Regions from separate parts of the Kitasatospora sp. NPDC041988 genome, predicted to be linked through region 4. Evidence: riboswitches for the same ligand, from Rfam matches in the RefSeq annotation. Region 4 holds a riboswitch; each other region holds the start of a gene.
The links. Region 4 has a riboswitch for cobalamin ahead of ACZ6NC_RS14305 (cobalamin biosynthesis protein). Riboswitches for the same ligand answer to the same signal wherever they lie in the genome.
Positions count from the first base shown of each region.

Region 1: linked by a shared signal. The riboswitch ahead of ACZ6NC_RS02975 (prenyltransferase/squalene oxidase repeat-containing protein) and the one ahead of ACZ6NC_RS14305 (cobalamin biosynthesis protein) in region 4 are both predicted to bind cobalamin.
Region 2: linked by a shared signal. The riboswitch ahead of metE (5-methyltetrahydropteroyltriglutamate--homocysteine S-methyltransferase) and the one ahead of ACZ6NC_RS14305 (cobalamin biosynthesis protein) in region 4 are both predicted to bind cobalamin.
Region 3: linked by a shared signal. The riboswitch ahead of nicT (Nickel transporter NicT) and the one ahead of ACZ6NC_RS14305 (cobalamin biosynthesis protein) in region 4 are both predicted to bind cobalamin.

Region 1 covers NZ_JBVJCO010000002.1:5,565-10,810, forward strand. The annotation lists gene ACZ6NC_RS02965 (CbiQ family ECF transporter T component) at 1-8, opposite strand, end outside; gene ACZ6NC_RS02970 (SCO2322 family protein) at 275-964, opposite strand; gene ACZ6NC_RS02975 (prenyltransferase/squalene oxidase repeat-containing protein) at 1,363-2,646, opposite strand; cobalamin riboswitch at 2,734-2,854, opposite strand; gene ACZ6NC_RS02980 (TetR family transcriptional regulator) at 3,018-3,680, opposite strand; gene ACZ6NC_RS02985 (glycosyltransferase family 4 protein) at 3,972-5,246, shown strand, end outside.
Region 2 covers NZ_JBVJCO010000065.1:16,559-21,804, forward strand. The annotation lists gene metE (5-methyltetrahydropteroyltriglutamate--homocysteine S-methyltransferase) at 19-2,334, opposite strand; cobalamin riboswitch at 2,498-2,719, opposite strand; gene ACZ6NC_RS38820 (CopD family protein) at 2,933-4,102, shown strand; gene ACZ6NC_RS38825 (ArsI/CadI family heavy metal resistance metalloenzyme) at 4,357-4,866, opposite strand; gene ACZ6NC_RS38830 (ArsR/SmtB family transcription factor) at 4,954-5,246, shown strand, end outside.
Region 3 covers NZ_JBVJCO010000010.1:47,824-53,069, forward strand. The annotation lists gene ACZ6NC_RS12705 (EamA family transporter) at 1-610, shown strand, start outside; gene nicT (Nickel transporter NicT) at 644-1,795, opposite strand; cobalamin riboswitch at 1,829-2,019, opposite strand; partial or broken gene ACZ6NC_RS12715 (ArsR/SmtB family transcription factor) at 2,102-2,443, shown strand; gene ACZ6NC_RS12720 (SRPBCC family protein) at 2,588-3,067, opposite strand; gene ACZ6NC_RS12725 (RNA polymerase sigma factor) at 3,064-3,582, opposite strand; gene ACZ6NC_RS12730 (DUF3995 domain-containing protein) at 3,721-4,173, shown strand; gene ACZ6NC_RS12735 (Fpg/Nei family DNA glycosylase) at 4,255-5,064, opposite strand; gene ACZ6NC_RS12740 (AAA family ATPase) at 5,160-5,246, opposite strand, start outside.
Region 4 covers NZ_JBVJCO010000011.1:157,513-162,758, reverse strand. The annotation lists gene ACZ6NC_RS14315 (alpha/beta hydrolase family protein) at 1-916, opposite strand, end outside; gene ACZ6NC_RS14310 (transcriptional regulator) at 1,079-1,789, opposite strand; cobalamin riboswitch at 2,014-2,174, shown strand; gene ACZ6NC_RS14305 (cobalamin biosynthesis protein) at 2,268-3,233, shown strand; gene ACZ6NC_RS14300 (cobyric acid synthase) at 3,230-4,771, shown strand; gene ACZ6NC_RS14295 (putative cobaltochelatase) at 4,764-5,246, shown strand, end outside.

The DNA of each region.
Region 1 (5,246 bases), on a different contig from region 4:
GTGGTCACGGGGGAGGAGGTCCAGGTCGGGGAGGGCGGGGGTGGGGCGGGGCTGGCGGGGGCGGGCTGTTGTGCGGGTGGGGTGCGGGGGTGGGCCTGGAGCTGACTCGGGGCTGACTCGGGGTGGCCCTGGAGTAGGAAGTCGGATGGGCCGACTTCCTACTCCGGCTGGTCGGGCGGGAGCCCTTTCTGTAGACCGGTCGTCATAAGTAGACCGGTCGATATATATAGACCGGTCGATATATGTGGACCGGTCAACATATTCGGGTGCCTGTTCAGCGGCGGCGGCGCGCTTGCCAGACGGTGCCCGCGGCCAGGACGGCGACGAGCACGGCGCCGGCGATCACGCCGAGGTCCGGGCCGCTGGTGCCGGGCGAGCCGTCGTTGCGCGCGGTGGTGGCAGCGGCGTCGGCGGAGGAACGGTCGGAGGGCTGATCGTTGGGCCGGCCGGCTCCGCCGAGCTGGTCGGCGCAGCCGGCCTTCGGATAGCCGGCGATGGCGCAGAGCAGCCCGTTGGTGTCGTACCGCAGCGGCGGGGCGACGGTGGCCAGCACCTCGGCCGAGCTGGCGTTGCCGGGCACGACGGCGCAGGCGGTGCGGGGCCCGGGCGGGGTCTCGCCGGCGGCGTCGGCGGCGGTGCCGAAGTCCAGGACGACACCTACGCGCTTACGCCCCTGCTGCGCGGGCGTGCTGCCGCAGACGGTGGCGAAGTCCGGGGCGGTGCCGGGGCGGGCGGCGTCCCGGCCGCCGTCGGGGCTGACGGCGAAGCGCCACCCGTCCACGCCGCCGTCCGGTGGCACGTACACGGCGGGCCCCTGCTGCTGGTAGGCCCATGCGCCGTCGGACCACTTCCAGAACGACCAGTACCGGTACCCGGCGGCCTGCGCCGGCGCGGCCCCGAGGACCAACAGGATCAGCACCCCGGCCACCACCCCGGCGACGAACCGGACGAGCGCGGGCGCCACCCGCCGACAGCGACTGGGAGCCGCGGGTGCGGGGGCGAGCGTTGCCGGGGCGGCCGGTGTCGGGGCGAGCGTTGCCGGGAGCCGGCCAGGCAGGCCGGCGGGCGGCAGCGGGGTGGTGGGCGCGGGCCTGCCGGTGACAGTCGGCCGGCCGGTCGCCACCGGCGCGTCCACGACCTGGCGATCCGTGACCTGGCGATCAGTGACCTGGCGATCCGTGACCTCGTGATCAGTGACCTGGCGATCCGTGACCCCGTGATCCGCGACCTCGTGATCCGCGACCCGCCGATCACGGACTCGCCGCTCCGCAACCCGCCGCTCCGCACCGGAACACGAGCTCGCGGCGCCTGCCCCGGGAGTCGGCCCGGCCGGGCCGGAGCCGGTCGGGGTGGCGGGGCTGGTCACAGCTTCGGGCCGCGCTTGCGCTGGATGCTCAGGAGCACGCCGCCGCCGATGCCGATGAGCAGGCCGATGCCGATCGGCCACCACTGGCCGATGCCGCCGTCCTTCTTCTCCTTCGCCGGCGCGGAGGCGGCAGCCGAGGCCGAGGCCGGGGCGGTCGCCTTGGGCGCCGGGCCGAGGGCGGTCAGCTGCGCGACGAGGTCGCCGCCGAACGAGGCCGGGTCGCGCTGGGCGGCCTGGGCGACGAGTAGCAGGGTGGCGGTGGCGGAGGCGTCGGTGCCGCCCTTGGTCCAGGCGGTGCCCTCCTTGGCCAGCCAGTCCACCGCGCCGGTGGCCTGCTGCGGGTGGCCGCCCTGGATCAGGCCGAGCGCGGCCCAGGCGGTGGCGGTGTAGTCGGGGGTCGGGGCGGCGCCGGGGGTGGTCAGGGTGAGGTGCTGCCCGCCGGCCGCGAGCTGTGCGGTGAGGTAGGCGCCCGTGGCCTCGCCGGAGTCGGCGCGCGGCACGGCTGTCGGCGCGGAGCCGCCCGTGCCGGTGGAGCCGTCCGCGCACGTGAGCGCCTTGGGCGCGGCGTCGGTCCGGTTGGTGTTGGTGACCGGCAGCTTTCCGCCGACCGCGGCCAGCGAGGCCTGGCCGGTGGCGAGGGCGTTCGGTTCGAGCGCGCCGTCCGGCTTGGGCTGGTAGGCGAAGGCGCCGCGCTGGTCGGCGGGGGCGGCGCAGCCGAGCTGGAAGAGCGCCAGCCCGTCGAAGGCGTTCTTTCCGGCCTTGGCGACGCCGGCCGGGTCCACCTTGGCGGCGAGCAGGGCGTTGACGGCGAGGCCGGTGGAGTCGGCGTCGCCGGGGCTGCCGGGATTGTAGGCCCAGCTGCCGTCCGCGTTCTGGTTGGCCTTGAGCCACTGGACGCCCTTGTCGACGGCGTCCTGGTGCCCGCCGAGCGCGACCAGCGCCTGGACGGCGACGGCGGTCGCGTTGCTGTCCTCGGTCGCGGCGGCGCAGGCGGCCGCGGTGTCCGCGCGGAACGACGGCCAGCCGCCGTCCGCACACTGCTGGCCGGTGAGCCAGGAGACGGCGGAGTCGGCGGGCGTCACCTTGGCGCCGGCCAGCGCGGTGAGGGCGAGCGACTGCCGCCACACCCCGTCGAACGTCGGGTCGCCCTTGCCGTAGAGGCCTTCGGGGACGGCGGCGGCGCTGGGCGAGGGGCTGTCGGCGAGGGCCGGAGCGGCGGCGCCGCCGGTGAGCAGCGCGGCGGACAGGGCGGCGGCGCCCAGGCGGGCGGCGGTGAGCATGGTGGAGGTGAGCCTTTCGGTGAGCGGTGGTGGCCCGGGTGGGCCGTTCCGTAGACCTCGACGGTGCCGGGTGCGGGTGTGCCCGGTGTGGCCGCTCGCCTCTCCCCGGGCATTCCGACTCGCCCGGCCGTCCAGCGCCGGGCTCACGGTTGCGGGGTCAGTGCCGGATTCGCACCGGCTTTCCCCGGAGGAGAAGCGGGATGGAGTTGTCCTGCGGGTCGACTTTAGCCGCCGCACGGGGGCTGCCGAACCGGCCCGGGCGAGAACAGGTTCCACTTGGCCGGCGAGGCGCCGCCACAGGGCCCGGCGAGCACCGGCGAGCGCCGGCACCGGCAGCGGCGAGGCGGCGACGGGCCGGCGGCAGGCCGACGTCAGGGCAGGGTGAGCAGCCGGGCGGCGGTGTGCAGGTCGGCGCGGACCTCGGCGATCGAGGAGCGGCCGGAGAGCCAGGACACCAGGGCCGAGTGCCAGGTGTGCTCGATCACCCGGACGGCGGCGCGCTGGCTGTCGGTGGGCGGCCCCGACTGGCCGATCGCGTCCAGGATGAGCTGGCCGGTGGCGGTGCTCACGAGGTCCACCTCGGTACTGACCGAGCGGTCCGCGAAGGAGAGCGCCCGGACCATCGCCTCCGCCAGCAGTGGTTCGCGCTGGAGCGCGTGGAACGCGCGGGTGAGTGTCTCGGCGACCCGCGGGGCCGGTTCGAGCTCGGCCGGAGGGTGCCGCCGGACGTGCTCCTGAAGGCTCTGCAACTGCTCCAGCATGACCGCGACCAGCAGATGTACCTTCGACGGGAAGTACCGGTAGAGGGTGCCGAGCGCCACCTGCGCGCCCTCCGCGACCTCCCGCATCTGCACCGCGTCGTACCCGCCGCGGGCCGCCAGCGCGGTCGCGGAGCGCAGGATCCGCCGCCGCCGTTCGGCCTGCCGGGCGGTCAGCGGCGGGCCGTCGGGGTGCGGCGCGGGCTGCGGTGCGGAGCGCGGCGCGGGGTGCGCCGCGGCGGGCGGCGCAGGGTGTGGTGCGGCGGGCGACGGCAAGGGTGCTCCCGGTGCGCGAGACTGGCGGGGTGCTCCTGAAGTGCCGGAGCAGGTCCGGAACGGTTCCGGAGCAGGTCCGTCCTGCCGGTCCGGTGGAGCAGGTCCGGCAGGTCGGGCGGGTGATCCGGCGTGGCGTGAATCACCAGCCCTGGCTCCTGACGAGAAGCTACGGGCCGGTATCTTCAAGGTCTCTCATTGTTCACATGGTCAGTGGCGAACTCCACACCACACTGAAACCTGATCTACTTTACCGACCGGCAGCACACCTAGCAGCAGAGATGGGGGCCGAGGATGACCGCGCAACCGCTGCGGATTGCCCTGCTGTCGTACCGCGGCGACCCGTTCTGCGGCGGCCAGGGCGTCTACGTACGGCACCTTTCCCGTGAACTGGCCCGGCTGGGCCACCACGTGGACGTGATCGGCGCCCAGCCGTACCCCGTACTGGACGAGGTCGAGGGCCCCGGCTCGGTCCGGCTGGTCGAGTTGCCCAGCCTGGACCTCTACCGCGCCGACGACCCGTTCCGCACCCCGGACCTCGCCGAGTACCGCGGCCCGGTGGACGTGCTGGAGGTCGCCACGATGCGCACCGGCGGCTTCCCCGAGCCGCTGACCTTCTCGCTGCGCGCCCGCCGGTACCTCGCCCTGCACAAGGGCCGCTACGACGTGGTGCACGACAACCAGACGCTCGGCTACGGCCTGCTCGGCCTGGGGCGGCACGGGTTCCCGCTGGTCACCACGATCCATCACCCGATCACGGTGGACCGGCAGCTGGAGCTGGACGCGGCCCCCACCCGGCTCAGGCGGCTGTCGCTGCGCCGCTGGTACGCCTTCACCCGGATGCAGCGCCGGGTGGCCGCCCGGCTGGAGCACATCATCACCGTCTCCGGCAGCTCGAAGCGGGAGATCGTCGAGCACCTGCGCGCCGCGCCCGGCGCGGTCTCGGTGGTGCCGATCGGCGCCGACACCCGGCTCTGGTCCCCGTCGGGGACGGTGCGGCGGGTGCCCGGCCGGATCGTCACCACCTCCAGTGCGGACGTGCCGCTCAAGGGGCTGGTGTACCTGGTGGAGGCGCTGGCCAAGGTCCGCACCGAGCGGGACGCGCACCTGGTCGTGGTCGGCAAGCCGCAGAAGGAGCAGGGGCCGGTCACCGAGGCGGTGCGCCGGTTCGGCCTGGAACGGCACATCGAGTTCCGCAGCGGCCTGACCGATCAGGAGCTGGTCGACCTCTACCGCTCGGCCGAAGTGGCCTGCGTGCCGTCCCTGTACGAGGGGTTCTCGCTGCCCGCCGCCGAGGCGATGGCCACCGGTACGCCGCTGGTCGCCACCACCGGCGGGGCGATCCCCGAGGTGGCCGGGCCGGACGGCGAGACCTGTCTGGCCGTCCCGCCGGGCAACGCGGACGCGCTGGCGGCGGCGCTCGGCCGGCTGCTGGACGATCCGGAGCTGCGCGACGCGCTCGGCGAGGCCGGGCGCGAGCGGGTGCTCGAACGGTTCACCTGGCAGCGGGCCGCCGAACTGACCGTCGAGGGCTACCGGGCAGCGATCGCCACCGGGGTCGGGCAGCGG
Region 2 (5,246 bases), on a different contig from region 4:
CCTGCCCCGCGCCGTACGTCAGCCGGCCAGTTCGCCCCGCAGGCGGCGGGCGGCGCCCACCAGGCTCTCCAGGGAGGCACGGGTCTCGGTCCAGCCGCGGGTCTTCAGGCCGCAGTCGGGGTTGACCCAGAGCCGCTCGGCCGGGATCGCCGCGAGCCCGGCTCGCAGCAGCTCGACGGCCTCGTCGGTGCCCGGCACCCGCGGCGAGTGGATGTCCCACACGCCCGGGCCGACCTCGCGCGGGTAGCCGGCGCCGGCCAGCTCACCGGCGACCTGCATGTGCGAGCGGGCCGCCTCCAGCGAGATGACGTCGGCGTCGAGCTCGTCGATCGCGGTCATGATCGCACCGAACTCGGCGTAGCACATGTGAGTGTGGATCTGGGTGTCGGCGCGTACCCCGGAGGTGGCGAGCCGGAAGGCGGCGGTGGCCCAGTCCAGGTAGGCCGGGCGGTCGCCGGCCCGCAGCGGCAGGGTCTCGCGCAGGGCCGGTTCGTCGACCTGGACGACGGTGGCACCGGCGGCCTCCAGATCGGTGACCTCGTCGCGCAGGGCGAGGGCGACCTGGAAGGCGGTCTCGGCGAGCGGCTGGTCGTCGCGGACGAAGGACCAGGCAAGCATGGTGACCGGGCCCGTCAGCATCCCCTTGACCGGACGGTCCGTCAGGTCCTGGGCGTAGCGGAACCAGTCGACGGTCATCGGGTGCGGGCGCGAGATGTCGCCGGCCAGCACCGGCGGGCGCACGTACCGGGTGCCGTACGACTGCACCCAGCCGTGCCGGGTGGCCAGGTAGCCGGTGAGCTGCTCGGCGAAGTACTGGACCATGTCGTTGCGTTCGGGCTCGCCGTGGACGAGCACGTCCAGCCCGGCCTTCTCCTGGAACGCGATCACCTCGCGCACCTCGGCCTCGATGCGCTCCCGGTAGGCGCCCTCGTCGATGCGGCCGGCGGTGAGGTCGGCGCGGGCGACGCGCAGTTCGGCGGTCTGCGGGAAGGAGCCGATGGTGGTGGTCGGCAGCAGCGGCAGGCCGAGTCGGGTGCGCTGGGCCTCGGCGCGCTCGGGGTAGGCCTGGGCCCGGCGGCCGTCGGCCTCGGTGACGGCGGCGGTACGGGCGCGGACGGCCGGGTCGCGGGTGATCGGCGAGCCGGCCCGGGAGGCGAGGTCGGCCCGGTTGGCGGCGAGTTCGGCGGCGATCGCGTCGGTGCCCTCGCGCAGGCCGCGGGCGAGCAGGGCGGTCTCGCCGGCCTTCTGACGGGCGAACGCGAGCCAGCGGGCGATCTGCGGGTCCAGGTCGCGCTCGTCGGCGGCGTCCAGCGGGACGTGCAGCAGGGAGCAGGACGGTGCGACGTCGACCCGGTCGGCGAGGCCGAGCAGGGTCGCCAGGGTGGTCAGCGACTTCTGCAGGTCGTTGATCCAGATGTTGCGGCCGTCGACCACGCCGGCGACCAGGCGCTTGCCGGGGAGTCCGCCGACGGCGGCGAGGGCGTCGAGGTTGGCCGCGGCCGAACCGGTGAAGTCCAGTGCGAGGCCGTCGACCGGCGCCTTGGCGAGCACGGGCAGCGCCTCGCCGAGGCGGTCGAAGTAGCTCGCGACGAGCAGCTTGGGCCGGTCGGTGAGGGCGCCGAGGTCGCGGTAGGCGCGGGCGGCGACGTTCAGCTCGGCCGGGGTGCGGTCCTGGACGAGCGCGGGTTCGTCCAGCTGCACCCACTCGGCGCCGGCGGCGCGCAGGTCGGCGAGGAGTGCGGCGTAGACGGGCAGCAGCCGGTCGAGCAGGGTGAGCGGCTGGAAGTCCTCGGCCACCCCGGGGGCCGGCTTGGCGAGCAGCAGGTAGGTGACGGGGCCGACCAGCACCGGCCGGGCGTCGTGGCCGAGCGCGACGGCCTCGCGCAACTCGGCCACCTGCTTGGCCGGGTTCGGGGTGAAGACGGTGCCGGGGCCGAGTTCGGGCACCAGGTAGTGGTAGTTGGTGTCGAACCACTTGGTCATCTCCAGCGGCGCGACGTCCTGGGTGCCGCGCGCCATGGCGAAGTAGCCGTCCAGCGCGTCGGCGTCGACGGCCGCCCGGTGGCGGGCGGGAATCGCACCGACGGCGACGGTGGCGTCCAGCACGTGGTCGTAGAGCGAGAAGTCGCCGGTGGGGACTTCCCGGATGCCGGCGTCGGCGAGCCGGCGCCAGTTCTCCCGGCGCAGGTCGGCGGCGGTGGCCAGGAGGGCGCCGGCCGCGACCGCACCCTTCCAGTAGCCCTCGATCGCCTTCTTGAGCTCCCGGTTCCGGCCCTGCCGGGGGTAGCCGTGGGCGGTGGCCCGGGTTGCCGCGGCTGCGGAATTCGCTGTCAAGGGACTCTCCTTCGCGAGCCTGTCTCCTGTGGTCCCCGATGACGGGACGCAGGCGCGAAGGGTGACGAACCGGGCGGGGCCACGAGCGCACGAAGAGCGCCCAACCCGCCTGGTATGTACGCCGACCCGCCCACGAGGTCACCGGGATGGCCGCGCGCGATCGGTCGCGTGCGGGCAACGGGCAGGTCTTCGGACTCGCGGGCACGGCCGCCCCCGAAAGGGCGGACACCTACTGGCCGTCGCTTCCCAGACCCGGCCGGGCCCAGTGCGTATGACGGCGTTCGTTCCCACTCACCGCTGCGGGGCAGTCCCGGATTCCCACCGGGTTCCCTCTTGCGACGCGCCTGCCTGGCGGGCAGGGCGAACCAGCTGCCCGGCCAGCTTAGAGGGAGTCCGGCAGCCGGCGGACAGGGATTGGCTCAAGTCGTCCACATTCCGAGACGGCACCGGCCGGGGCTTCGGGCTCCGAACGAGGCGAAGCAGTGACAGGGCGCGCCACGAGGAGTCGACCGACCGGTAGCTCACAGGATGATGACGATTGAACAAGCAGCACCCCCCAGGCGACTAAGGGCGCCCTTATTTAGGCTAGCCTCACCTCATGCATCACGCCCTGCTGGCCGCGACCACGGCCGGATACACCATGCCCCAGCCCTGGCGGCTCCTCACCAAGGCCGGCTACTTCATCGGCCTCAGCGGAGCCATCGGCGCCACCATCACGTACGCGACCACCGTGCGCCCCGCGCTGCGCGCCGCGGAAACCAGCGGCCAGGACGCCGAGGTCCTGCGAAGAAGATCGGCGACCTACCTCGCCTGGGCAGGGGTGGTGCTGCTGATCGCCGGTTACTTCCAGCTCGCCGCCCGTCTCGCCCGCGCCGGCAAGGGCATGCCGTTCGGCGACGCCCTCGCCCCGGACCGGATCTGGGACTACCTCCACGCCCCGGCCGCCAAGGGCGCCTGGATCGCCCAGGGCACCGTCTACCTGGTCCAGAACGCTGTCCTGGCCGTCGCGGCCGCAGCCCTGATCGCCCTCTTCATACCGGCCAGCCGCCGCCACACGGACGCCATCGCCCTCACCGCGCTGCCGCTCTCCCTCGCCGTCACCCTGATCGCGGCCGTCCCCGCCACCAAGCCCGCCGACCTCGACCGCTGGCTCGACCTCGTCTTCGACCAGACCCACATCATCTCCGGCGTCGTCTGGCTCGGCGGCCTCGCCCTCCTGGTCGCGCTCGCCGGCACCCGCGGCCGCCTCGGCGACGGCGCCGGCCTTCTCTGGGCCGACATGTGGCGCCGGTTCAGCCTCGTCGCCATGATCTGCGTCGGCGCCGTCACCATCTCCGGCCTCTGGCTCAGCTGGAAGCACGTCGGTGCGATCTCCCAGCTCTGGACCACCGGCTACGGCATCGCCCTGCTGGTCAAGATCCTCCTGGTCGCCGGCCTCGTCGCCGCGGGCGCCTTCAACCAGTTCCGGCTGATGCCCCGCATCGCCCAGGCCCGCCGCGCCGACGACAGCTCCTCCCTCCTCCACCTGACCCTGCGGCACTTCCCGAAGGTCGTCTGGGGCGAGGTCGCCCTCGGCGTCGCCGTCCTCGTGGTCATGCCCTTCCTCGCCGGCTCGGCCCGTACCGAGTCCGGCAGTGCCAAGGCCGTCTCCTCCGGCAGCATCTTCGCCGCCGGGGCCGCCCTCGTCATCGCGCTGGCCGTCTCGCTCTACGCCACGGCCAAGGCCTCCGACGCCCTGTCCCGCCGCCCGGCAGCGGACGCCGCCTGAGCCGGTACGCCGAATCCCGACCACCGACCGCAGAAGGCCGCCCCGCGCCGATCCTTGGCAGGGGCGGCCTTGCCGTACGCCCACCCGCCCGGCGCCGCGCACGCTCGCCGCCCTCCGGTGCCGGACGCCACTCGGCCGGGGCTACCGCAGCGACCTCCGGACCGCCCCGAATCCCGGTGGCGATCCTTCCTGTCGGCCGCCCCGGGCCGGCGGGGAGCAGTGGCGGCGAAGGCGCCGTCGCCCCCTGTCGCCGCTCAGCCGGCGCAGGCGCATCCGGCAGCGCTCTTCGCCTCGACCGGCGTCCGCTGGGGATCGACCGCCTGCTCGTCGGGAGTGCAGCAGGCGGTGGTGCCGCAGCAGGCGTCCGGCGCGGCGGCAGCGCTCCTGCCGAGGGTGTCGGCGTCGGACTTGACGACGTAGACCTCCCAGGGCTCCTCACCGGGGCCGGTGACCCAGACCTTGTCCTGGAGGGCGTAGCAGCAGGAGGTGTCGTTCTCCTCGAAGGTGGCCAGGCCGGCCTCCTTGAGGCGGCCGGCGGCGGCGGTGACCTGCTCGGTGGAGGCGACCTCGACGCCGAGGTGGTCCAGGCGGGTGTCCTCGCCGGCCTCGCCCTCGATGAGGACGAGCTTGAGCGGGGGCTCGGTGACGGCGAAGTTCGCGTAGCCGGGGCGGCGCTTGGCCGGCTCGGTGCCGAACAGCTTGGAGTAGAAGGCGATGGAGCCTTCGAGGTCGGCGACGCGCAGGGCGAGCTGAACGCGGGACATGGCGGTTCTCCCCGATCCGGTCTTGTATCGACGGCTGTCGATATGGCCGACCTTGCCACCGGATTAGATGGCTGTCAACATAGACGCATGTCGAATCTGGAACTGCCGGTGCTCGACCAGGACGACGCGGCCGCATGCTGCTCGCCGATGGTCCGCGAGCCCCTGGGCGAAGAGGCCGCCGTCGACCTGGCGAAGATGTTCAAGGCCCTGTCGGACCCGGTCCGACTGCGGCTGCTGTCACTGATCGCCTCCCACGAGGGCGGCGAGGCCTGCGTCTGCGACCTGACCGGCCCGTTCGACGTGTCCCAGCCGACGATCTCCCACCACCTCAAGGTCCTGCGGGAGGCCGGACTGGTCGGCTCCGAACGCCGCGGAACCTG
Region 3 (5,246 bases), on a different contig from region 4:
GATGGGCGTGGTCTCGCCGCTCGCCACCATCGGCGTCGCCGTACCGGTCGGCGTCGGACTCGCATTGGGCGAGCGCCCCGGGCTCGGCCAGGCCGCCGGGATCGCGGTCGCCGTGGTCGGCGTCGTGCTGGCCGGCGGGCCGGAGCGCGGCGGACCGGCGGCCGCCCGGCGGGTGCTGGCTCTCACCCTTGGCGCCGCCTTCGGCTTCGGCGCGGTGATGGCCCTGATCGCGCACGCCTCCACCGGTGGCGGACTGCTGCTGGTGCTCTGCGTCCAGCGGCTCTGCAACGTCGCCGTCGGCGGCGGCGCGCTGCTGCTCAGCCTGCACCGCGACGGAGGCGAAGGCGGAGGCGGCAGCCGGCTCCTGCCCGGCCTGCGGGCGAGGCTCCCCGCGCTCACCGCGGTCGGCGTGGCCGACGTCGCCGCCAACGGCACGTACGCGCTGGCCTCGCACAGCGGCTCGGCCGCGGCGGCCGCCGTGCTGGCCTCGCTCTACCCGGTGGTCACCGCGCTGATGGCCCGCGGGGTGCTGAAGGAGCGGCTGCGCCCGGTGCAGGTGGTCGGTGCCGGGCTCGCCGTGGCCGGGACGCTGCTGCTCGCGGCGGCCTGACGGGCCGGCTGCTTCGCCGGCTGCTTTCGCCGACTACTTCACCGACTCCGACGCGGCGTCCTCCGGAGCAGCCGCCTTCACCGCCTGAGGGCTCCAGCGCTGCTCGACCCCCGCGAGCCGCCAGTAGGCGATCGCCGCCGCCCAGACCACCACGAACAGCCCGACGATCGCGTAGCCGACGTTGTCCAGCGAGATGTCCGCGATCCAGCCGCTGACCGGGTCGGTGAGGTCCAGCTTCTCGTGCAGCACCCCGACCAGCTCGATGGTGCCGATGATGAACGCCACCGCGATCGACAGTCCAGTGATGGTCAGGTTGTAGTACACCTTGCGTACCGGGTTGGAGAACGCCCATTGGTACGCGAAGTTCATGAACGTCCCGTCCAGCGTGTCGAACAGGCTCATCCCGGCCGCGAACAGCAGCGGCAGGCAGACGATCGCGTACCAGGGCAGCCCGGAGGCCGCGCCGGAGCCGGCCATCACCATCAGGGTCACCTCGGTCGCGGTGTCGAAGCCGAGGCCGAGCACCATGCCGACCGGGAACATCTGGCCGGGCCGGGTGATCGAGCGGGTCGCCCGGTTCAGCACCCGGGCCAGGAAGCCGCGCGAGTTGAGGTGCTCCTCCAGCTCCGCCTCGTCGAACTGCCCGGCCCGCATCGAGCGGAACACCTTCAGGATGCCGAACAGGGCGGCCAGGTTGAGCGCGCCGATCAGGTAGAGGAAGGCACCGGAGGCGGAGGTGCCGACCACGCCGAGCCACTGGTGGGTGACCGACTCGTCGTCCATCAGCGTGTTGGCCAGCTGCGCGCCGCCCGCCACCAGGGCGGCCATGATGACCACCATCGACGAGTGGCCGAGGGCGAACCAGAAGCCCACCGAGACCGGGCGCTTGCCGTCCGCCATCAGCTTGCGGGTGGTGTTGTCGATCACCGCGATGTGGTCGGCGTCGAAGGCGTGCCGCATCCCGAGGGTGTACGCGGTGATACCCAGGCCCACCCCGAAGACCTGGGTGCCGACCTCGTACTTCTCGGGGGCGACCAGGAATATGAGCGTCCCGAACGCCACCACGTGCATGGCCAGGATCACCCCGATCAGCCCGGCCGTGCGGACGGTGTCCTCCCGCCTCCAGCGGAAAGTGGGCAGGACGGACGGCGCCGCCGGAGCAGCGGCGGTTTCGGGCACGGTCATCTGCGGATCACGCTCCAGCACCTCGTGGAAAGTCGTTCGTGAGATGCCGTGGCCGGTCTCCTGGCTGACGGGGCTTCCGTACCCGCCTTCCCAGGCGCGCGAGGCGCCCAGTGGCGTCGTGGGTACGGACGACTCCCCCGATCACAGTGGCGAGGGCCGCTCCGGACTTGAACCCTGAGGGTCCGTCACCGGTCTTCCCGAGCACCACGGCGGGCAACACCGTAGGGGGCCGCGCAGCACCGTTGCAAGGCTGCGCACCTGCGCAGGTGTCCAGGATCACAGGCCGGGGCCTGCAAGAATGTCCGCATGCATCTCGTACCGGCCGACCGCGCGGGTCAGCGCACCATCGACGGGCACCGGGTCTGCGAGGCCATCGCCGCCATCGGCGACACCGGGCACGTCCGGTCCTGGGCCGAGCGGTTCTCACTGCTCGCCGACCCGGGGCGGCTCTCCCTGCTGCTCGCCCTGCACCGCGCCGGGCCGCTCGCCGTCAGCGACCTCGCGGTCGCCACCGGCATGCGCGACCCCGCCGTCTCCCAGGCGCTGCGGCTGCTCCGCACAGCCGGCGTGGTCACCGGGGACAAGGAGGGACGCGTGGTGCGCTACCGGCTCGTGGACGACGCCATGCGCCCCCTGCTGGACGAATGCGCCGCCGCCGAGCACCACGAGCCGGCGCCCGACACCGCCGGCGGCTCCGCGACGGACCACCACGAGCCCACCGCTGCGGCCGGCTGACTCACCTGCCGGCCCGACGGGGGCCCTGAGCCGGCATCATCCGTTCCGCGGCCGGTGTCACCCCTGCCGCACCAGCCGCTCGAAACGGCGCAGCGAGCGCCGGGCCAGCGGGTCGGTGGCGGGCCGCAGGGCCCGGGTGACCAGGCCGGCGGCGGGGAGGCGGAAGGCGCCGAGGAAGGCGAACCGGGTGCCGTCCGGCTCGGGGCGCGCCGCCATGCCGCCGAGCAGGAAGCGGCTGCGCATCAGGCACCAGCCGGGTGTCAGCTCGACGTCGAAGCGGGCCCGCAGCCGGCTGTGTCCCACCACCAGGGCCTCGGCGCGGCCGTCCGCCGGGCCCGCGGTGAGGCGGACGGTGCGGAGATCCGGCAGCCAGCGCGGCAGCCCGTCCTCCAGGTCCGCCGCGACGGCCCAGACCTGGTCGAACGGCGCGTCGATCACCGTCTCGCGGACGTCGGCGCCCGGGGTGACGGCGGCGATGACGTGCAGTCGGCGCACCGGGTCGAAGGCCGCCACCGGCCAGGGGGTCTGCGCGCTCACTGCTGCCACGCCCTTCGGAAGCTGAGTCGGGCCCGGGAGAGCCGGGACTTCACGGTGCCGGCCGCCACGCCCAGCAGGTCGGCGGTGGCCCGCTCGTCCAGGCCCTCCAGGTCGCGCAGCACCAGGACGGCCCGGTGCTCGGGGCTGAGCCGGGCGAGGACGTCCTCGATGTCGGTGGCCAGCTGCGGATCACCGGGGCGGGGCAGTTCGGAGAGGTCGGCCGGGACGCAGCGGGCGACCCGCTTCACATGCCGGACGGCCTCCCGGACGGCGATCGAGCGGACCCAGCCGAACAGCGCGGCCGGGTCCTGGAGCTGGCCCAGCTTGCGGAAGACGGCGATCAGCGCCTCCTGGGTCGCGTCGGGGCCGTCGTCCAGGGCGATCGGGCCGCAGAGCCGGCGGACGTAGGGCGTGACCAGCTCCAGCAGCTCGCTCACCGCCAGTTGGTCGCCGCGCTGGGCGGCGCGGACCAGGGCGGCGGGGTCGCTGGCGGTTCGGGTGTCGGGACCATCCACATCCGCATCAGAGGCGGCGGGAGGCCCGGACGTTCCCTCTCCCGGGCGACTTTCCGGTGTGACGCTCGCCACGGGAACGTCCGGCGGGCGGGGCCGCTCCTGCGGGTGACACACCGTCGCATCCCCTGGGGGACCACCATGAACCGCCGCCGTACCGCCGCCCTCGCCGTCGCCGCCGTGCTCGCCGCCGACGGCCTGCTGCACGTCTACTGGGCCACCGGCAGCACCTGGCCGGCGGCCGACACGGCGTCGCTCTCCCAGGCCGTGCTCAACGCCGACGTGCCGTTCACCCCGCCGGTCCTGGTCCCGCTCGCCGCGGCGCTGTTCACGGGGGCGGCCCTGGTCCTCGCCCGGGGCGGGGTACTGGACGGCCTGGCCGGCCGGCTGCCCGCGGTGGCGCTGCGCTGGGGCCCTCGCGCGGTGGCCGGCGGGATGCTCGCCCGCGGGCTGGCCGGGCTGGTCTGGGCGGCCGGGATCGGGGCCGACACCGGCTCGGTCTTCTACCCGCTCAACCTGGCGCTCTACACGCCGCTCTGCCTGGCCGGCGCGGCCGCCGCCTGGTCGGTCGCCCGCGGGCGGACGGACGGCTGACGGCTCCTGACCGGACCGGGTCGGGCGGCCGGGGACGGCTCAGGCCCGGCCGGCTCGGCCGGCTCGGCCGGCTCGGCGGCCTCAGGCCTGCTGGCAGGTCGGGCACCAGAAGAGGTTCCGGGCGGCGTGTTCCTCGGTCCGGACGTCGGTGCCGCAGACCAGGCAGGGCATCGCGGCCCGGCGGTACACGTAGACCTCGCCGCCGTGGTCGTCCACCCGGGGCGGACGGCCCATCGCCTCGGGGGTGTGCTCGGGGCGGACGGTGTCGATCCGGCCCGCGCCGACGCCCTCGTGCATCAGGGCGACGAGGTCGGCCCAGATCGCGTCCCACTCGGCGCGGGTGAGGTCACGCCCGGCCCGGTGCGGGTTGACGCCGTGCCGGAACAGCACCTCGGCACGGTAGACGTTGCCCACCCCGGCCAGCACCTTCTGGTCCATCAGCAGCGCGGCGACCGTCGTCCGGCTGCCGGATATCCGCCGCCAGGCCGGCTCCGGGTCGGCGTCGGCGCGCAGCGGGTCGGGCCCGAGCCGGTCCGCGACGGCGGCCTTCTCGGCGCCGGTGATCAGCGCGCAGGTGTTGGGGCCGCGCAGGTCGGCGTAGGCGTCGTCGTTCTCCAGGCGCAGCCGGACCAGGCCGACCGGCTCGGGCGCCGGGCCCTCGCCGAAGCCGAACCCGCCGTACAGGCCGAGGTGAATGTGTACCCAGGAGCCGCCCTCGAAGCCGAGGAAGAGGTGCTTGCCGGTGGCCTCGGCACCCGTCAGCACCTGGCCGTCGACCAGCTTGGCGCCGTCGGCGAACCGGCCCTGCGGGCTGCTGGCCCGGACGGGGCGGCCGCCGAAGGCCCTGGCGTTCTCGGCGGCGAGGCGGTGGATGATGTGGCCTTCCGGCACGGGCGTCAGCTCCCCCGGGTGGTTCGACAGGACGCGTCCATCATCGCAGCCGGCACCGACAGCCCGGCCGGGCGCGGGCCCCGGAGGCGGGTGGCTCAGCGGACCGGGATGCCCATCAGCCGCGCCAGGATCACCCGGTCCAGCTCGGCGGCGGTGGCGGCGACGTCCAGGTGCGAGTTGTC
Region 4 (5,246 bases):
GGTCGGTACCGTCCGCGATCCGGGCGAAGTCGGCCAGGTCGACGCCGGTGCGGCCCTCCGCCGCGAGGACGCCGAGTCCGGCGGCGGCGCCGCGGAAGCCGGCTCGGGCGGCGCCCCGGCGGGCGGTGGCGGGCAGGTCGAGGACGGGCGAGTCCAGGATCAGGCCGCTGACCGAGGACGCCCAGGCGGACCGGGCGGCGGTCTGCAGGGCGATGGTGGCGCCGAGCGACCAGCCGTAGAGGAGGATCCGGCCGGCGCCGCTGTCCAGGGCGAGCCGCACGGCCGCCTCGACGTCCCGCCACTCGGTCTCGCCGAAGTGGCCGAGGCCGTCCGGGGACGCGGGGGCGCCCGCGTCCCCGCGGTAGGTGACGGCCAGGACGGGCAGGCCGAGCCGGTCCAGCAGCGGAAGCACCGGGAGGGTCTGCTGCCGGTCGGCGCCGGCGCCGTGGATCAGCACGACCCAGGTACCGCGCTTGCCGTCGAGGTACCAGGCGGGCAGGGCCCCCAGCTCGCCCGCCGCGGAGGTCTCGGAGTACGGCAGGCCGAGGGCGCTGGTCGGGTCGCCGAGGTGGACGCGGGGGGTGAAGCGGACGGCGGTGCCGGGTGTCAGGGTGCCGCGGTCCGCGCGGGCCAGCCGCCGGGTGACACCCTGCTCGTCGCTGTGCAGGATCTCGTCGACCACGGCGTGCCCGCCGTCGCCCCACTCCACGGCCCAGCGGCCGGGGCGGGCGCTCTCCGGGCTGCGGGTGAAGGTGGCGCGTCCGGCGGCGAGGGCCTGGACCAGGACGGGGCCGGCGGCCCGCTCCCGGCCCGCCGGGCGGACCATCCGCTCGGAGGCCCGTCGGCCGATGACCAGCACGGCGGCCCCGGTACCGACGACGGCGGCCGCCACGGCGGCCGCGGTTCCCCAACGCATATCGCTCCCCGCTCTGTTGGTCGCGGACTGGGCAGTGTGCCCACCAGTGTCGCGGACTGGGCAGTGTGCCCACCAGTCCACTCGCGGGGGCGGCGGCCGGCCACCGGACACGGCCGTCCGGGTCATGCCGGGCTCGCTCCGGGGCGCGTGCCGGGAAGACGCTCAGGCCGGGATCTCGGTCTCCAGCCGCCCGAGCAGCTCCCAGAACCGCTCGCCGAGCGGCCGCTCCGGCTGCGTGCTCCGCGCCGCCGGGGCCGGGGAGCCCCAGCTGCCGGCGCCCCAGTGGGAGGAGACCTGGTTCTCGTTCTGCAGCGCCGTCAGCACGGCGGCGAGCTCGCTCTCGTCGACCGGCACGATCCGGCCGATCGCCCGGACGTGCGCCTGCCAGCGGCCGTCCACACACTGCCGCAGCCGCTGGTCGAGCTCGTCCCGACGGCCCGTCACCGCGACCAGCTCGCGCAGGGTCAGGCCGAGCACCTGGGCGAGCGCGTACGTCTGCTCCTGGTCACCGTCCCAGCGGCCGGTGGCCTCGGCCCGCTGGTAGTGGTGCAGGGCCATGCCGATCCTGCGGGCCGCGTTCTCCTGGTTGAGCTCGCGGGCGACCCGGAAGTCCCTCAGCCCGGCCGGGCGGACGCCCATCAGCTGGGCCGGCGGGCACCAGAGGGCGCGGGCCAGCGCGATGAACTCCTCCTCGGTGGGGCGCAGCTCGCCGCTCTCCCAGCCGAGCACATGGGCGGGCAGCAGCCGCACGCCGTGCGCGGCCATGCCCTCGGCCACCCGCTCGGGGGTCAGGCCCAGGCCGGCGCGATGCGCGCGGGCGGCCGCGGGCGAGAAGGGCACCGGGGGCACGGCGGGTGGCTGTCTTCGTCGCATGGCCCGACGGTAGGGGTCGGTGGTTGGACTGCCCCAGCCGCCGAACACACGAAGCGCGACTGTAGGGCTCTACAGGCCGCTGGACGATCGCACAGGCTGTCATGCCCCTGCGGGGGGTGACGATCAGAGGTAGCGACGGGGACGGAAACGGGGCGGGAAACATGAAGACCGTGTGACCAAACCCTCCGTGACCTTGGTTGACTCGCGGTTCGGCCGCGTGATGGGATCCTTCAGCCAATACGGAGGCATGCAGAGGAAGCCGGTGAGAGTCCGGCGCGGTCCCGCCACTGTCACCGGGGAGCACGTCCGGACGATGCCACGGCGGGCCGTCAGAAGCCGCTGGAAGGCCCGGGAGTGCGTTCGACCCGGAAGCCAGGAGACTCTCGCCCCCGGTACGTCGATCCAGGGCGCGGACCCTGAGTGAGGACACGCACGCCATGCAGGCTGCCCCGCCCCTCCGAGCCCTCTGCTGTCCGCCGTGCGCCCGCTGACCCGCGCCGCCGCCTTCGCGCTGGGTGCCGCCGCGGGGTATCTCGCCGACGCCCGGTTCGCCGACCCGCGCCGCGGCCACCCGGTGGCCGTCTTCGGCAGCGCGGCCGGCCGGCTGGAGAAGCGGCTCTGGCGCGACCACCGGGCCGCCGGCACCGCCTACACCGCGCTCTGCGTGGGCACCGTCGCCGCCGGCGCGGTGGCCGCCGAGCGCGTCCTCGGCCGCCGGCCGCTGGGCCGGGCCGCGCTGGCCGCCGCCGCGACCTGGACGGTGCTCGGCGGCACCTCGCTGACCCGCGAGGCCCGGACCATCGCCCGCTCACTGAACGCCGGCGACCTGACGGCGGCCCGCGCGCGGCTGCCGCACCTGTGCGGGCGCGACCCGAGCGCGCTGGACGAACAGCAGATCGCCCGCGCGGTGGTCGAGTCGGTCGCCGAGAACACCGCAGACGCCGTGGTGAACGCGCTGGTCTGGGGCACGGTCGCGGGCACGCCCGGGCTGCTGGCGTTCCGGGCCGTCAACACCCTGGACGCGATGGTCGGCCACCGTTCGCCGCGGCACGCCCGGTTCGGCTGGGCCTCGGCGCGGCTGGACGACGTGGCGGGCTGGCCGGGCGCCCGGCTGACCGCCCTGCTGACGGTGGCCGCCGCGCCCGAGCCCCGGACCGCCTGGCGGGTCTGGCGCCGGGACGGCTCCGCGCATCCGAGCCCCAACGCGGGCCAGGCCGAGTCGGCCTTCGCCGGAGCGGTCGGCGTCCGGCTCGGCGGGACCCTGAACTACGGCTCGCGCGTCGAGCACCGGCCGGTGCTGGGCGCGGAGCTGCGGCCGGTGACGGTGGACGACATCGAACGCGCCTGCCGGCTCTCCCGCCGGGTGGGCGCGCTGGCACTGGGTACGACCGTGGCCGGGCACCTGGTGATCCGGGCTTTCACGAGAAGGAGGGGGAACGCATGAGCAACGCGCTGCTGGTCGCCGGAACGACCTCGGACGCGGGCAAGAGCGTGGTCACCGCGGGTATCTGCCGCTGGCTGGCCCGGCAGGGTGTCGCCGTCGCGCCGTTCAAGGCGCAGAACATGTCGCTGAACTCCTTCGTCACCGCCGACGGCGCCGAGATCGGCCGCGCCCAGGCGATGCAGGCCCAGGCGGCCAAGGTGGAGCCCGAGGCGGCGATGAACCCGGTGCTGCTCAAACCGGGCGCGGACGGCCGCAGCCAGGTGGTGCTGCTCGGCCGCCCGGTGGCCGAGGTGGGCGCGCTGGACTACCGCGAACGCAAGCCCGTCCTGCTGGAGCGCGCCCTGGAGTGCCTGGCCGACCTGCGCCGCCGCTACGACGTGGTGGTCTGCGAGGGCGCCGGCTCTCCCGCCGAGATCAACCTGCGGGACCGCGACATCGCCAACATGGGCCTGGCCACCGCCGCCGGGCTGCCGGTCGTGGTCGTCGGCGACATCGACCGCGGCGGGGTGTTCGCCGCGATGTACGGGACGCTGGCGCTGCTCTCGGCACAGGACCAGCGGCACGTGGCCGGCTGGTTCGTCAACAAGTTCCGGGGCGACGCGCGGCTGCTCGCGCCCGGCCTGGAGATGCTGCGCGAGCTGACCGGCCGCCCCGTGCTGGGCACCCTGCCGATGCTGCCGGACCTCTGGCTGGACGCCGAGGACTCGCTCGACCTGTCGACCGTGGTCGACCGGACCGCCGGGCGCGGGCCGCTCGGCGCGGACGTGCTGCGGGTGGCCGTGGTGCGCTTCCCCCGGCTCTCCAACTTCACGGACCTGGACGCGCTGGCCCAGGAGCCGGGCGTCCTGGTCCGCTGGGCCACCCGGCCCGAGGAGCTGGCCGACGCCGACCTGGTCGTCCTGCCCGGCACCCGTGCCACCGTCGCCGACCTGGCCTGGCTGCGCGAGCGCGGCCTGGAGCAGGCGATCAGGGCGCGGGCGGCGGCCGGACTGCCGGTCCTCGGGGTCTGCGGCGGCTACCAGATGCTGGCGCGCACCATCGTGGACGAGGTCGAGTCCAAGGCCGGCGCCGTCGACGGCCTCGGGCTGCTGCCCACGCACGTCCGCTTCGGTGCCGAGAAGGTGCTCGGCCAGCCGGTCGGCGAGGCGTACGGGCAGCGGGTCGAGGGGTACGAGATCCACCACGGGGTGGTGTCCGTCGAGGGCGGGGAGGCGTTCTTCTCTGATGACCAGGGGCAGAGCCTGGACGGCTGCCGGGTAGGGGCGGTCTGGGGCACGACCTGGCACGGTGCGCTGGAGAACGACGGATTCCGGCGCGAACTGCTGCGCGAGGTGGCCGGGTTGTCGGGCCGGGCGTTCGTGCCCGCGCCGGACGTCTCGTTCGCCGAGGCGCGCGAGGCCCGGCTCGACCGGCTGGGCGACCTGATCGAGGAGCACGCGGACACCGACGCGCTGTGGAAGCTGATCGAGGGCGGGGTGCCGGCCGCGGGTTCGCTGCCGTTCCTGCCGCCCGGGGCCCCCTTGGAGAATCATGAGTGACGTCCGCTACCCCTTCACCGCGATCGTCGGCATGGCCGACCTGCGGCTCGGGCTGCTGCTCAACGCGGTCTCCCCGGCCGTCGGCGGCGTGCTGGTGCGCGGCGAGAAGGGCACCGCCAAGTCGACCATGGTGCGCGCGCTGGCCGGCCTGCTGCCGTCCATCGCCACCGTCGACGGCTGCCGCTTCGCCTGCGACCCGGCCGCGCCGGACCCGCACTGCCCGGACGGCACGCACGGCGGTCCGTCCGCGTCCGAACGCCCGGCCCGGCTGGTCGAGTTGCCGGTCGGCGTCTCCGAGGACCGGATCGTCGGCTCGCTCGACCTGGAGCGGGCGCTCGCCGAGGGCGTCAAGGCGTACGAGCCAGGGCTGCTGGCCCAGGCGCACCGCGGCGTGCTCTACATCGACGAGGTCAACCTGCTCCAGGACCACGTGGTGGACCTGCTGCTGGACGCCGCCGCGATGGGCCGCTCGTAC